Regions from separate parts of the Bacillus sp. LH1 genome, predicted to be linked through region 1. Evidence: predicted binding sites of a transcription regulator. Region 1 holds the regulator's gene; each other region holds the start of a gene.
What was found. Region 1 encodes Rex, which represses fermentation and respiration genes when NADH is low (regulators of the CRP and FNR family bind a similar motif). Its sites were predicted from a motif close to TTGTGAAATATTTCACAA; they were not measured.
Positions count from the first base shown of each region.

Region 2: the regulator Rex is predicted to act here: its motif matches at 2,334-2,351, upstream of ACX9TM_RS25695 (DUF1641 domain-containing protein).
Region 3: the regulator Rex is predicted to act here: its motif matches at 1,297-1,314, upstream of hcp (hydroxylamine reductase).
Region 4: the regulator Rex is predicted to act here: its motif matches at 2,011-2,028, upstream of nirB (NADPH-nitrite reductase large subunit).

Region 1 is NZ_CM175007.1:266,332-270,346, forward strand. It holds gene ACX9TM_RS01540 (ABC-F family ATP-binding cassette domain-containing protein) at 1-1,779, opposite strand, end outside; gene ACX9TM_RS01545 (redox-sensing transcriptional repressor Rex) at 1,967-2,596, shown strand; gene ACX9TM_RS01550 (YdiK family protein) at 2,626-2,817, opposite strand; gene ACX9TM_RS01555 (CPBP family intramembrane glutamic endopeptidase) at 2,814-3,563, opposite strand; gene groES (co-chaperone GroES) at 3,953-4,015, shown strand, end outside.
Region 2 is NZ_CM175007.1:4,947,718-4,951,732, forward strand. It holds gene ACX9TM_RS25680 (aldo/keto reductase) at 1-90, opposite strand, end outside; gene ACX9TM_RS25685 (MFS transporter) at 107-1,270, opposite strand; gene ACX9TM_RS25690 (winged helix-turn-helix transcriptional regulator) at 1,644-1,988, shown strand; gene ACX9TM_RS25695 (DUF1641 domain-containing protein) at 2,421-2,861, shown strand; gene ACX9TM_RS25700 (NAD(P)/FAD-dependent oxidoreductase) at 2,906-4,015, shown strand, end outside.
Region 3 is NZ_CM175007.1:3,360,935-3,364,949, forward strand. It holds gene hcp (hydroxylamine reductase) at 1-1,233, opposite strand, end outside; gene bla2 (BcII family subclass B1 metallo-beta-lactamase) at 1,935-2,708, opposite strand; gene ACX9TM_RS17410 (hypothetical protein) at 2,865-3,146, opposite strand; gene ACX9TM_RS17415 (hypothetical protein) at 3,282-3,476, shown strand; gene ACX9TM_RS17420 (hypothetical protein) at 3,565-3,813, opposite strand.
Region 4 is NZ_CM175007.1:2,113,673-2,117,687, reverse strand. It holds gene ACX9TM_RS11150 (excalibur calcium-binding domain-containing protein) at 91-984, shown strand; gene ric (iron-sulfur cluster repair di-iron protein) at 1,188-1,895, shown strand; gene nirB (NADPH-nitrite reductase large subunit) at 2,104-4,015, shown strand, end outside.

The DNA.
Region 1 (4,015 bases):
TTCTAATTCCACTATACTTTGTTCTAGCTCTTCAATTTTTCTAGTGCGTTGACGCTCTAGTTTTTTACGCTCTTTTTCTTCTAAATAATTTAATTTCTCTTGTGCAATCACCTTTTGAACAGGAACGTCACTTTCTTGCTGTTCAAGTTCTGCACGTTCAATCATTTCATTTTTCTTTTCAACGTAGTAATCGTAATCCCCTAAATATTCCTGTGCACCTTCTGTTGATAACTCAACCACAGTTGTTGTTACACGGTTAATAAAGTAGCGGTCATGTGAGACGAATAGAAGAGTCCCTGGGTAATCAATTAAAGCATTCTCCAAAATCTCTTTACTATTTAAATCAAGGTGGTTCGTAGGCTCATCTAGAATTAACAAATTTGACTTTTGCATCATAAGTTTTGCAAGAGCTAATCGAGCTTTTTGTCCACCACTAAGGGAAGATACTGGTTTCAGTACATCATCTCCTGTGAATAAAAAATTCCCAAGTATAGTACGGATTTCTTTTTCCGGTTGCAGTGGATATTCATCCCATAGTTCATTTAAAACCCGTTTAGAAGATGTTAAGTTTGCTTGTTCTTGATCATAATAACCAACAGATACATTTGATCCGAAAGAAACATCACCATTTAATAGTGGTAACTTATTCACAATGGATTTTAACAATGTGGATTTCCCAATTCCGTTTGGACCAACTAAAGCAACACTATCTCCGCGAGTTAAGCGCATAGTTACATGTTCAATTATAGGGTTTCCATCATAGCCGATGGTTGCATCATTTACTTGTAAAACATCATTTCCACTTTGTTTTTCAATATCGAAGTGGAATGATGCTGACTTAGAATCCCCTAATGGTCTCGTTAATAATTCCATTCTGTCTAGTTGTTTACGGCGACTTTGAGCACGTTTCGTTGTAGAAGCGCGAGCTATATTCTTTTGAACGAAGTCCTCAAGTTTTGCGATTTCATCTTGTTGTTTTTCGTAACGTTTCATTTCTTGCTCATATAATGCTGATTTTAAGTCTAAATATTTACTGTAGTTACCAACAAATCGTCTGCTTTCTTTATTCGAAATTTCATATACTTGTGTAACGAGTTTGTCTAAGAAATAACGGTCATGTGAGACGATTAATATTGCGCCAGGATAACCTTGCAAATATTGCTCAAGCCATGTTAATGTTTCGATGTCTAAATGGTTTGTAGGCTCGTCCAAAATAAGTAAGTCTGGTTTTGTTAATAATAATTTCCCGAGAGCTAATCTTGTTTTTTGCCCGCCGCTTAAAGTAGAGATCGTCGTCTGGTGCGTTTCAACTGGGAAGCCAAGGCCGCTTAAAATGGAGCGAATATCCGCTTCATATTGATATCCACCTTGATCTTTATAATTGAGTTGTAGTTGGTCATAATCAGCTAACAATCTTTCATATGTAGCTTCGTTTGAAAAGTTTTCTTCTTTTCCCATTTCTTGCTCAAGCCTTCGAAGTTTTGTCTCCATTTGCTGTAAGTGGGTAAAGACGGTTAGCATTTCATCCCAAATTGTTAAAGACGTTTCTAGTCCAGTATTTTGAGCTAAATATCCGATTGAGACATCTTTCGGTTTTATAATTTCGCCACCATCATGAGATAATTCACCAGCGATAATTTTTAATAATGTAGATTTTCCTGCTCCATTCCTTCCAACTAATGCGATACGATCTTTTGTTTGTACTTCCAATTTTATGTTTGCAAGAATCGTTTCTGCACCGTATAATTTCGAAAGCGCGTTTACTTGTAATAAAATCAATGTTTTCACCTCAAATAATTTCTTAACTTTGCCATGTTTATATTTCTCAATCATACTAAAAATAGTGTATAGTTTAAAATAAAGAGAGAATACTTCTTCTCTTTATTATACAAGGAATTTAATGAGTGCTAAACTTCTGTATTTGATTAAAGTATATGAATAAAGATAGGAAGAGAGGAGAGGTCATATGGATCAGCAAAAGATTCCACAAGCCACTGCTAAAAGATTGCCTCTATACTATCGATTTATCCAAAACTTATCTCTTTCTGGTAAGCAGCGTGTTTCATCGGCCGAATTGAGTGAGGCAGTAAAAGTAGATTCCGCAACAATACGAAGAGATTTTTCGTATTTTGGAGCGTTAGGGAAAAAGGGATATGGATATAACGTAAATTATTTATTATCATTTTTCCGCGAAACACTTGATCAAGATGATATAACACGTGTAGCACTTATTGGAGTAGGTAATTTAGGGACCGCTTTCTTACATTATAATTTCACGAAAAACAATAATACAAAAATTGAAATGGCATTTGATGTTAGTGAAGAGAAAGTTGGAACAGAAATCGGGGGCATTCCTGTATATCATTTAGATGAATTAGAAGAGAGATTATCAAATGATATACAAGTGGCAATATTAACAGTACCGGCTACAGTAGCACAAGCTGTAGCAGATAGATTAGCTGAAACAAGCGTGCACGGTATTTTGAATTTCACACCAGCGCGATTAAACGTATCAGAGAATATTAGAATTCATCATATTGACTTAGCTGTAGAGTTACAAACATTAGTTTACTTTTTGAAAAACTATCCACAATAAAACGCAGAGGAAGCGACCTCTGCGTTTTATTATTGTTTCTTCTTTGTGAATTTAACTAATATAAGGCGAAGTGCCAAATTAAAATCAATTGTTGCCATAACTGCAAATAGTATTGTCCACATATTCCAGATTGTATCTGTCACGTTCGTAATGGCGAAGCGTGTAAAGATACATCCAAGAAGGAAGTATAGTGCAGCCATGAACAATGGTGAGTTTCTCATACAAAAAATCCTCCGATAAAGCCTTGCATTTTTTCAGCTTCTTTAATCATTTCTTGAATTTGTTCATTGCTCATAAAAATTTGCCCAATAGCGACTAATGTATTCATCGCAACATGAGCTGCAATCGGAACGATAATACGTTTCGTCTTCACATATAAGAAGGCGAATACGAGCCCCATAGCAGTGTATACCAATAAGTGAGTAAAATCAAAATGAATTGCTGCGAATACAAGCGAACTAATGATAGCTGCGATAAAGAAGTTAAACTTCTTATAAAGCGTGCCGAATAGAATTTTTCTAAATACGATTTCTTCTAAGATAGGTCCAATTATAGAAACAACAATAAGGAACCAAGGTGTCGTTCTTGCAATTTCCATAAGTTTCATTGTATTTTCTGAACCTTGTTTAATTCCTAGCAGCTGCATCTCGATCATACCGGCAACTATTTGTGAAAAGAAAGCTAAGAAGAACCCGATAAAAATCCATCCAATAGTAGCTGGAACAGAAGAGCGCATTGCATCTAAATGCCTGTCACGAATATCTGTTCTAAGTAACCAAAGTACGATACATAATGCAACAAAGAAGCTAATAATTGCCCAGTGTCCTGTTATGATTTGTCCTTTTTCCTCAATGGTAAATCCTCTATTATCATAGAGTCCTGTTTTTAGGAGAAGTGGTAATCCAACAACGCCAGATAACTGCATTAAAATGTATGTAACGATAATCCACCAGTATTGTTTCTTCAAATGGTTTAACCATCCTTTCTAACTATAGTGTATGAGATAAGTTAGGATAACATGTAAATATGCTACCTACGATATAAACCTCTTGAATTATGTTTTTTTCGTAAATCCTTATTTGAAATTATAATAGAAGACAGGAGAAAGTTGTATGTGTAGCGAAAACAACTTAGGGTGTCCTTTCATATTGTAACATACGAGCAGTGGAAACAACGATTCATATAGTAAAGGCAGTATTGTATATAGAAAGTTTATATAGTGATTTGCGAAAAAATTATGATTTTTTTACTTGCAAAAGAAATTGAGATTATTTATTATTATAAGTGTGTTAGCACTCGGATGACTTGAGTGCTAATAAAAGAAATTTACATAACAAAATGAGGAGGTTATTGTTCATGCTAAAGCCATTAGGTGATCGCGTTGTAATTGAGCTTGTTCAAGCAGAAGAAAAAACAGCA
Region 2 (4,015 bases), 690 kb from region 1:
TGGTCCTTCTTCTACTTTAAATACACCTAAACCGAACCAAGGCATTTCTACACCGTTATTTAATACTGCTTTACTTTGTAAGTTTTTCATTTTATTTTCTCTCCTTTTATTTTACTTGATCTCTTTTTTCTAATGTCATGCTCCACGCTGTTAAAATAACAGCGGCTACTACCATAAGGCCACCTACCCAAGCAGTATGGATTAATCCTAATGAATTCGTTACAAGGCCACCTATATAAGAACCTAAAGCGATCCCTCCGTTAAATGCGGCAATATTAATTGCTGAAGCAACATCAACCGCACTCGGAACAAAGCGCTCTGCCAATATAACTACATATACTTGTAGCCCCGGAACATTCATAAATGCGAATAGTCCCATGAAAATAATTGTGATTAATCCAGCTACTTTAAATGGCGCTGTAAATGTTAAAACAAATAATATAATCGCTTGAATCAAGAACATGTAAAATAGCGCTCGAATCGGATTATGATTCGATAATTTTCCGCCGACCATATTCCCTATCGCAATTGCGATTCCATACACTAATAAAATGATAGTAACAGTACTTGCTTCAAATCCTGTTACTTCTTGTAATAACGGAGATAAATACGTAAATGTTACGAATGTACCGCCGTATCCAAGTGCAGTAATAATGAAAACAAGTAATAGTCTTCCATTTTTAATTAATTTAAATTGATCACGAAACGATACAGGTACACCATTTTTTAAATTAGATGGGACGAGTATACTGTTTGCGATGAAAGCAATAATTCCAATTACAACAATCGCCATAAATGACGCTCTCCAGCCAAATTGTTGACCGATAAATGTTCCAATTGGCACACCAGTAATAGTCGCAACTGTTAATCCAGTAAACATAATCGCAATTGCGCTAGCACGTTTATTCTCTGGTACGATTGCAGCTGCAATTGTAGATCCAATTGACATAAACACACCATGTGCAAACGCAGATACAATTCTTGCAATAATTAATACAGTGAAGCTTGTTGCTACCGCCGCAATGCCATTACCAATAATGAAAATAACCATAATCCACATTAATAATGTCTTTCGCGACATACTAGCCGTTAACGCTGTTAAAACAGGAGCTCCTACCGCCGCTCCTAACGCATATAAGGAAACCGTTAAACCGGCTGTTGTAACCGAAACATTTAAATCTTTTGAAATAGATGGTAGTAAACCGACACTAATAAACTCGGTCGTACCAATCCCAAACGCACTAATTGCTAGCGCTAATAAAGCAAACATACTTCTTCGGCTCGTCTGAGCTTCCGAAGATGGTACTGTATATGAACTCAATTGAATTCCTCCTTATTACAAGAAATCCAATCATAATAGTATGATAAAAAGGCCCTTTTATCTTCTAAAAAATATATTTCATACTTACAAATGCTATTATGAATGGTTTCATTCCTTTTTTGAAGAACGCACTTTAAAGTACGATAGGCACTAAAAAGTAACATAGTCACTTTTTGGTACCGTACTACTCATTTGCCTCTTACATGTGCTATTATGAAACATATTTAACATAATAAAAAGTACGTACTTTAAAGTGCTATAGGTACTAAAAAGTAACATTTGTATGATTTAACTTATTTTACTTACAAAGGGAGGATTTCATATGAAGAAATACAATATTCCTGTAGAGGCGACTTTAGAAGTTATCGGCGGAAAATGGAAGGTTGTTATCCTTTGTCACTTAACGAAAGGTACAAAGAGAACGAGTGAACTAAAACGTTCCATGCCTGGTATTACACAAAAAATGTTAACACAGCAATTACGTGAATTAGAAGACGACGGCGTCATTCAAAGAAAAGTATACAACCAAGTCCCACCGAAAGTAGAATATTCTCTTACCGACTACGGTTGGTCTTTAGAATCCATTCTTGATTCTCTTTGTTCTTGGGGCGAATGCCATCTTGAAAAAGAAGGTAACACATCGATGCTAATTGCAGAAGGTGAATAATAGGAAAAAGGAAAAAACGAACATGAATTGGTTCATTTTTTCCTTTTTTTCTTTATATATATGTACATTTCTAACTGGAACAAAATATTTTATACGCTTTCATACCTTGTCAGCACTACGTTATACACTCAATATCAAATAATTAGGAATCATTTTTATGTTAACATAGGTGTATATAGTATATAATATAGGATATATATTATATACACTTTCCGGTAACGGAGCTTTTCCATTATGCGGACAAGCCATGTATCGGACAGTTCATAAATAATAAGTAAGACGTTATGGTTTTAGATTTATGTCAGCTTACTTGCTGTCATAAATTTAAAGGCATTTTATTGTGTTTTGTGAAACTTTGTATAAAGTTTCGTAACCGTTTACTATCTTACTTATAAAAAATAAGAGTATTGCTATCGTAAAGGAGAATTGGAGATGCCAGAAACTATGACTCAAACAAAGCCAGAACAAGAAACTGTACAAATTTCTGCTAGCCAAGGACAACTTGATGTACTTGATCAGTTGTTAAAACCTGAGGTACAAGAATCATTAACAACACTAGTAGAACAGCTTCCAAAATTAACTGAGCTTGTTAACATTTTAACTAAGTCTTATGACTTCGCTCAAACTGTTGCTACTGATGAAGTATTAAAAAGCGACACTGTTGGTGCAATCACAGAGCTTGTAGAACCTGTAAAAGATACAGTGAAAAGCATGGCTGCTACTGCAATCGAAGCGAAAGATCGTGCTGACGAAAGCAACGAAGTTATCGGCCTGTTCGGTCTATTAAAATTATTAAAAGATCCACAAGCACAAAAAATGTTCCGCTTTGTGAACGCATATCTTCAAATTAGTGCAGAACGTAACAATAAATAAGTTAACTTATAACAACAATTAGTAAAGACGGGGGATATCATACTATGTCAAAACAAATTGTCATCTTAGGCGCTGGTTATGGCGGTCTTCTTGCCGCTTTAAACGTACGTAAATATTACAGTAAATCAGAAGCACAAGTTACAGTGATTAACCAATACCCAACGCACCAAATCATCACTGAACTACACCGCCTTGCAGCTGGTAACGTGTCTGAGCAAGCAGTTGCAATGCCACTTACAAAGCTTTTCAAAGGTAAAGATATCGATCTTAAAATCGCAACAGTTGAGTCATTCTCAGTTGATAGCAAAGAAATCAAACTAGCTGGCGGCACTACTTTATCTTACGATGCACTTGTAGTTGCTTTAGGAAGTAAAACTGCTTACTTCGGTATTCCAGGACTAGAAGAAAACAGCATGGTATTAAAATCTGCTGCTGATGCAAACAAAATCTACAAACACGTTGAAGACCGTATTCGTGAATACGCGAAAACGAAAAACGAAGCTGATGCTACAATCGTAATCGGTGGTGGCGGATTAACTGGCGTTGAGCTAGTTGGTGAGCTTGCTGACATTATGCCTAAACTTGCAAAAAGCCACGGCGTAAATCCAAAAGAAGTGAAACTTCTTCTTGTTGAAGCAGGTCCAAAAATCCTTCCAGTATTACCAGACCACTTAATCGAACGTGCAACTACTAGCCTAGAAGCGCGCGGCGTTACATTCTTAACTGGTCTTCCTGTAACAAACGTTGCTGGCAACGAAATCGACTTAAAAGACGGTCAAAAACTTGTTGCTAACACATTCGTTTGGACGGGCGGCGTACAAGGTAACCCATTAATCGGTGAATCAGGTCTTGAAGTTAACCGTGGACGTGCAACAGTTGATGCATACCTACAATCTACTTCTCACAAAGACGTATTCGTTGCTGGAGACAGCGCTGTTGTCTTCGCTCCAGACGGACGTCCATACCCACCAACTGCACAAATTGCTTGGCAAATGGGTGAGTTAATTGGATACAACTTATACGCAGCACTAGAAGGCAAAGCATTCGAAGAGTTCGCACCTGTAAACTCTGGAACACTTGCTAGTCTAGGACGTAAAGATGCGGTTGCTACAATTGGAGCAAGCAATACTCCACTTAAAGGCTTACCAGCATCA
Region 3 (4,015 bases), 2.3 Mb from region 1:
AAATGTTTCTTGTAATACATCAAGCACGCCAGGTGAAATAAATTCAGGAGCCTTTGGACCGATGCGAATATCTTGAATTCCAAGACTAAATAGCCCGAGTAAAATGGCAACCGCTTTTTGTTCAAACCATGATAGCACAATACTTACTGGCAATTCATTCACTTCACATTGGAAAGCATCAGCTAATGCAGCTGCTATTTTCACTGTAGAAATGGAATTATTACATTGTCCTAAGTCGATGTAGCGCGGAATCTCGGTACCAGGTACAACACCGTAATCCACATCATTAAAGCGGAATTTCCCGCAAGAAGTTGTTAAAATAACTGTTTCTGACGGAAGTGACGTTGCTAATTCACGATAATATTCTCCACCTTTTCCCGGTGCATCACAACCGGCAATAACAAAGAAACGCTTTATCTTCCCCTCTTTTACTGCATTAATAATTTCCGGAGCTAATGATAATACTGTATTATGATGAAACCCTGTTACTAACTGTTCATCCGACTCCATATGTACTTCTGAAAGTTCTAGTGCTTTTTGAATCAATGGTGTAAAATCATCATTTTCAATTTTTTGTACACCCTCTAAACCTGCAATGTCATATGAAAAGAATCGATCAGAGTATGATCCTTTAATTGGCATAACACAGTTCGTTGTAGCTAATATGGCACCAGTAAATTTTTCAAAAAGGCGTCTTTGATCATACCATGCCTTACCGATGTTTCCTTTTAAATGTTTATATTTTTTCAGTTGCGGGTATCCGTGTGCTGGTAGCATTTCAGAATGCGTATAAATATTAATGTCTTTTCCTTCTGTTTGCTTTAATAGTTCTTCTAATGCAAATAAATTATGGCCCGTAACTACAATTGCTTTACCTTCTACACGATTTTGTGTAATTTGTACAGGTTCTGGCACACCAAAATGATTCGTATGTGCCTCATCTAATAATTCCATCACCCGTAAAGCTGATTTCCCCACTTTCATAGCCATATCAATATGCTCTTGTTCGTTAAAATTAGAATTTGTTAATGTCATATATAAAGCTTCTTGTGTTGTAGCATCTACAAATCCATCCGTATACCCTAGCTGAGCAGCATGTGTGCGATAAGCTGCAATTCCTTTTAGCCCAAACACAATCGTATCTTGTAGACTCGCAATCGTTTCATTCTTGCCACAAACACCCATTACTTTACATCCGCCTGTTGGCGTTTGTTCACATTGATAACAAAACATATCATCCCACCCTCTCCCAATCATTCATTACACCTTAAGCATAATACCCATTGAAAAAAAGTGATGTGATATCAATCACAATAATATATAAAGATTTGTGACAGTTCATATTGTTGACATAATACTTTTATTGACATCCAAAAAATATACATTAGTGTGCACACATCTTTCGATACTTTTAAATAGCTAAATAATTAATTTAGAGAAATATATACAACAAAAAAATTTTTTTGAATCCCTTATACAAATAATTGCAATTCATCTCATATGAAAATAGCGTATTTTTTATTTTAAGGAACTATCATTTTTTTATTAAAGCCTTCATTGTAAACCTCTTTATTTACAATACATTTACACTATCTTAACATTACTTACATTATTTATATGATATATTTATATAGAAGCTACTTAAGAAATTTCATATACATTTTATCTTTATGATCTCTAATCTAATCAATAAAAAGATCATGTTATATTTTTATAACAGGGGTGAATTACGATGACTGAAACTTTAAAAACACTTATAATGCTTGATGCTACTTACGTTGTTATTGCAATTATGACAGTACTAGTATTTGTATACTTGGAATTAAAATCTCAGTAATATATGCTGACGTAATCGACAGATTCAGCATTTAAATATAGTTAGAAGAAAGAAAGGAGAAAATTATTTCTCCTTTCTTTTGTATTTCTACAATTTCTTATTTTAATAAATCCAATGTATGTAAAAGTAACCCCTTGTCTCCTACTTCTCCATGACCAGGTACTACCGAATTTATATTTCCATATCGCTTCAGCACATTCTCAATCGATGTAGACCATTCATTTACATACGCATCCGCAACATTTCCTAAATCTTTAGCTTCCGCAGATTTTACTAAACAGCCTCCAGCTAAAATTTGATATTGTGGCAGCCAAACAACAATATTATCTTCTGTATGTCCTTTCCCTGGATAGAACGTTTCTACTTTTGTATTGCCAAACTTCAAACTCGTAATTATTTGTAAATCTCCAAGCGGCTCTTCATATCCACTGTTCTTTGCTAGTTCTGCGGTTAATGCTGTACTATGCGCTTTAATTCCTCTTTCTTTCAACGTTTTTATTCCGCCAATTCGATCAGCGTGCGCATGTGTAATAATGACATCCGTTATGCGCTTCTGAAATTTCTTTTCTACCATTTCTATTAGTTCCTTCGTTAATTTGTTATCCCAAGAAGAATCAACAAGCACTAGTCCTTTAGCAGTATTAAGAACTAGACCGTTCGAAGGAACTGCTTCTCCATTAAAATAACCTAACTCCGTATGAACCCATACATTCTTGTTTAACTGAGATATTGAAATGGTTCCCGTCTCATTTTTTATTACTGTTTTCTCTACCTTTTGTGATGCTTGTACAGAAGAAATTGTGCTAACAAATTGAATTGTTCCTAGTAAACCTACACATAATCCTACTTTTAACAACGTATTCTTTTTCATGTTATCAACCCTTTCTTTCAAGCTAAATAGTTATTACCTATATTAGACAATTTATCTCAAATGTTTGTTCCATATAATTGGACACTTTATTATCGCCGCTTATGTAAATACACGCATGGTGCAGTGAAAAAAGATCACCCAAATGGATGATCTTTTTTATAATTTATTAACATATTGCTTCGCTTCTAGTAAGGAAAAACCAAAAGCTTCTCTTACTCTCTTAACTGCTGTAACTTTTTTGCCTTCTTCTACAAGCTGGCGTAGTTCTTTATTAATTTCAGGTTCTCTTTCTACAATTCCCATTTCTTTCGTAATTAATTGTAATCTATCTTCAATTCTCTTTAAATGCGCATCATTTTTCTTTTCAATTGTAGTTAATTTTTCAGCGATATAAATGAAACCAAAGGCTACTATCAGTATAACCGTCCAGAATTCCATGAATGTTCCCCCCTTACTAACTTTCATTTGCTTTAATTCCACTAACTTATGTAAATTTTACCCCAATACACATTTAATGTATAATATCACTATATCAAACTGTTAATAAAACCTATTATTTTAGGGGGACACTTTATGAAAAGATTTTTAAATACGTTACTTCAATTTGTAGTTCTTTCAATCGTGCTACATTTGTTATTTGATATAGTTGGTTGGCTTGTTTTCAATGCACCAATTAAAAACAAACAAATCATCATTTCTTTAATAACAATCTCATGGGTTATGTACATGTACCGAGACAAATTTTTTCAAAAGTTCACTTCAAACTAACTAAAAAAGAAAACACTTCATTGGTGAGGTTGTAAAAACGTTATCCTTATAATGAAAATAAAGAAGCTGTCCCTTCCAGCTTCTTTACCTATATAACATTTTTCGCAACAATTTTTATATGTTCTGGTGCGATAATCTCCGTTATACTTTCTTGGAAATCTTCCCGCAACATTTCTTCCAAATGTTCTAACTGCACTTCAACATGAGTGCATTCTAAATTATGTATATTTAACAGTGCATAATGATCTTTTTTCTTAATTACTAAATATTGATTTTCCTCTGTCACAAGTACAGAACCTAATCGGACTCCTAGTAAGCGTTGATCATCAAACTTCATAATTACTTCTCCTTCCCTCATATAAACAAAATTACAATGAAAATAATTACATTTATGGAAAAACACACTTATTTAGACTATATCATAATTTACTAAAATAGAAATATCTTTTTCTGTTTTAATAAAAATCCCTATTTTTTCGTATATTTCGATACAAAAAACTTTCTCAACATTAAATTTGAATTTTCAGTTTTTAATTCTA
Region 4 (4,015 bases), 1.8 Mb from region 1:
TATTAACTTTCTAAATTTATATAAAACGTGTAATATCCAATAAGTTCCTATATAATCAATAAGAAGAATCTTACAAATGGAGGTATGAAAATGACGATTTTAAGTAATATTGGTGCAGCTTTATTTTTTATTGCTTTTATTCTTTTAATCTTATGTATTATTTCATTCTTTAAGAAAAATGGAAAAGCAAAACAATATGGACGTCCTACCGTTATTCTTTTTATGATTTCTATTATATTAATAACGGCCGGTACAACAAAATCGGAACACCCCGTCGTCGAGTTTTTTTCTACTTTAAGTTTCATTCTATTTATATTCTTCCTTGTTCTAGCAATCTTATCTGTTATTAAGAAAACAGGTGTAGCGAAAAAACAATTTATTATTACAGCCGTATTATTTGTCATTTTTGTTGCGCTATCAGGTATTTCAGATCCTTCTTCTGAAAAAACGACAGCAACTAGTACAAAAGTTGCTTCTAACAATGAAGAACAGAAAGATAGCGAAAAGAAAAAAGAGGCGGACGAAAAAACTCAAAAGCAAGAAGATGAGAAGCGTCTAGCCGATGAACAAGCTCGTAAGCAAGAGGATGAAAAACGTCAGGCTGATGAACAAGCCCGTAAACAACAAGAAGAGCAAAAACGTCTAGCCGATGAACAAGCTCGTAAACAACAAGAAGAGCAAAAACGCCTAGCTGATGAGCAAGCTCGTAAGCAACAAGAAGAGCAAAAACGCCTAGCTGATGAGCAAGCTCGTAAGCAACAAGAAGAGCAAAAACGTCAGGCTGATGAACAAGCTCGTAAGCAACAAGAAGAGCAAAAAGCACAGCAAGCTCAAACACAACCTGCTTCAGGAAATACTAGTAGTGCATATTACAAAAATTGTGCCGCAGTTAGAGCTGCCGGGAAAGCTCCTCTATATAAAGGACAACCAGGTTATGACTCACATCTTGATCGTGATGGCGATGGAGTTGCATGTGAAAAATAGTAGTAAAAAAGAAGCTTCTAGTAAGCTTCTTTTTTATTATCAGAAACTATTATGACGAATTCCCTCTCCCTCTTCCTTTTATAAAACTCATTTGATTATCCTTAAAATTGACACATTATAAGTGATTTCAATCACCACATTGTTTTTCATTTATTGCTATTCTTAATTTAGATATTACATTCAAACTTTATGGAGGCATTCATATGGAACATACATTTACTGAAACTTCTATTGTCGGTGAGATTGTTACACAATTTCCAAAAGCTAGTAATCTTTTTAAATCATATAGAATAGACTTTTGTTGTGGTGGTAATAAACCACTTATTGATGCAATTCATGAAAGAAATTTATCAGCAACAGAAGTACTTACAGAATTAAATACGCTTTATCATAATACGAAACGATTAAATGAATCTGAAATTGATTGGAAAAATGCTTCTTATCGTGAATTGATTGATTATGTTATAAATAAGCATCATCGCTATTTAAATGAAGAATTACCACAGTTAAGTCCGTATGTGACGAAAGTATTACGCGTCCACGGAGCAAGTCAGCCTCACTTAGCTCAAATTCATAAGCTATTTCACGAATTAAAGATGGAATTAGAACAGCATTTAATTAAAGAAGAAACAGAAGATTTCCCATTAATTTTAGAATTTGAACAAAATCCAATTGACGAAAACTATGTGAAATTACGTAAAATAGTAGATGAGTTGGAAAATGAACATAACCACGCAGGCAACATTATTAAAGAACTTCGTAAAGTTACAAATGACTTTACTCCTCCAGAAGGAGCTTGCGGTACTTATCGACTTGTTTACCAACGTCTTGAAGCGCTAGAGTCTGATTTATTTGAGCACATTCATTTAGAAAATAATATTTTATTTCCACGTGCCATTACGAGAGCATAAATAAAGAGCAGGACATGAGTATACATACTTATGTCCTGCTCTTTCATTTGGTAAAGACTATACACATCCCTCTCAAATAAATCCGAATTTTAACAATTTGTGAATCATTATAAAAATGTGATAAACATCACATCTCTTCCTTTTTTGATTTTCTATAATAAAAACATAATCCTTTGTTCAACATTTCACAGAAAAAGGGGAAACGAAAATGAAAAAACGTTTAGTTATGATCGGAAATGGTATGGCTGGCATACGCTGTATGGAAGAAATATTAAAACATGATAGTGATTCATATGAGATTACTATTTTTGGAGATGAACCTCATCCAAACTACAACCGTATTATGCTCTCTCATGTTTTACAAGGCAAAATAAATATGCAAGATATCATTATAAATGAATACAGTTGGTATGAAGAAAACGAAATAACTTTGTATACAAATGAAAAAGTTCAAAGTATTAACCGAGAAGAAAAAATTATTATTACAGAAAAGAATCGTACTCTTACATATGACAAACTCATTATCGCAACAGGTTCTAGTGCTTTTATTTTGCCTGTAGAAGGTTCCACTCTCCCTGGTGTAACAGGATTTCGAACAATTGAAGATACACAATTTATGATTGATACCGCTAATGAAAAGAAAAAGGCTGTTGTCATTGGTGGTGGGTTACTTGGTTTAGAAGCCGCAAGAGGTCTTATTGACTTAGGGATGGACCTACATGTTGTTCATTTAATGCCAAACTTAATGGAGCAACAACTAGATACGAAAGCAGCTTCTCTTCTGCGCGAAGATTTAGAAGCGCAAGGCATGAAATTTCTAATGGAAAAGAAAACTGTAAAAATTCTTGGTACAGACCATGTTGAGGGCATTCAATTTGAAGATGGTGAAGTTGTAGATTGTGATTTAATCGTAATGGCTGTCGGAATACGCCCAAATACGCAAATAGCAAAAGATGCCGGTTTAATTGTAAATCGCGGTATTGTAGTCAATGACTATATGCTAACAAATGATGAGTCCATTTATGCAGTTGGAGAATGTGCAGAGCATGACGGTATCGCATATGGACTTGTTGCTCCTCTTTATGAACAAGGTGCGATACTAGCAAAACATATAACAAATTTACAAACTGATGGATATTCGGGCAGTATCGTCGGTACGCAATTAAAAGTTGCAGGTTGTGATTTATTCTCTGCTGGTCAAATTTATGAAGATGATCAAACGAAAGCAATATCAATCTTTGATGAATGTAAACGTTCCTATAAAAAAGTATTAATTCGTGATAATAAAGTCGTCGGTATCGTTTTATATGGTGACACAGCTGACGGTACACGTCTCTTTAGCATGTTAAAGAAGGAAGAAGATATACAAGAATATACACCAGCTTCCCTTCTTCACAAAGCTGGTGAAGAAAGTGAATTTGACGTTGCTACAATGAGTGCGGATGACACGATTTGTGGATGTAATGGTGTTACGAAAGGTTCAATCGTTCACGCCATTTTAGAACAAGAGTTAACGACTTTTGAAGAAGTTAAAGGCTGTACGAAAGCCGCAGGTTCTTGTGGTAAATGTCGTCCACTTGTGGAACAAGTTTTATCTCATACACTTGGAGATGCTTTTGATGCCTCAGCGCAATCTGCCGGTATGTGTGGATGTACACCTTTATCCCGTGATGAAGTCGTAGCAGCCATTCACGAGAAAGGCTTAAAATCTCCAAAAGAAGTACGAAATGTTCTTGGTTTTGCACATGAAGACGGCTGTTCGAAATGCCGCCCTGCTTTAAACTACTATTTACGTATGGCGATTCCAGAAGAATATGAAGATGATAAATCGTCCCGTTTCGTTAATGAAAGAATGAATGGTAACATCCAGCACGATGGTACATTCTCTGTTATTCCACGTATGTACGGAGGCGTTACAACAGCTGATGATTTAATGAAAATTGCTGAAGTTGCGAAGAAGTATGATGTTCCACTTGTGAAAATTACCGGTGCAAGCCGAATTGGCTTATACGGTGTCAAGAAACAAGATTTACCTAACGTATGGGCTGACTTAAATATGACTTCTGGATATGCATATTCAAAATCGCTTCGTAATGTAAAATCATGTGTTGGTTCTCGCT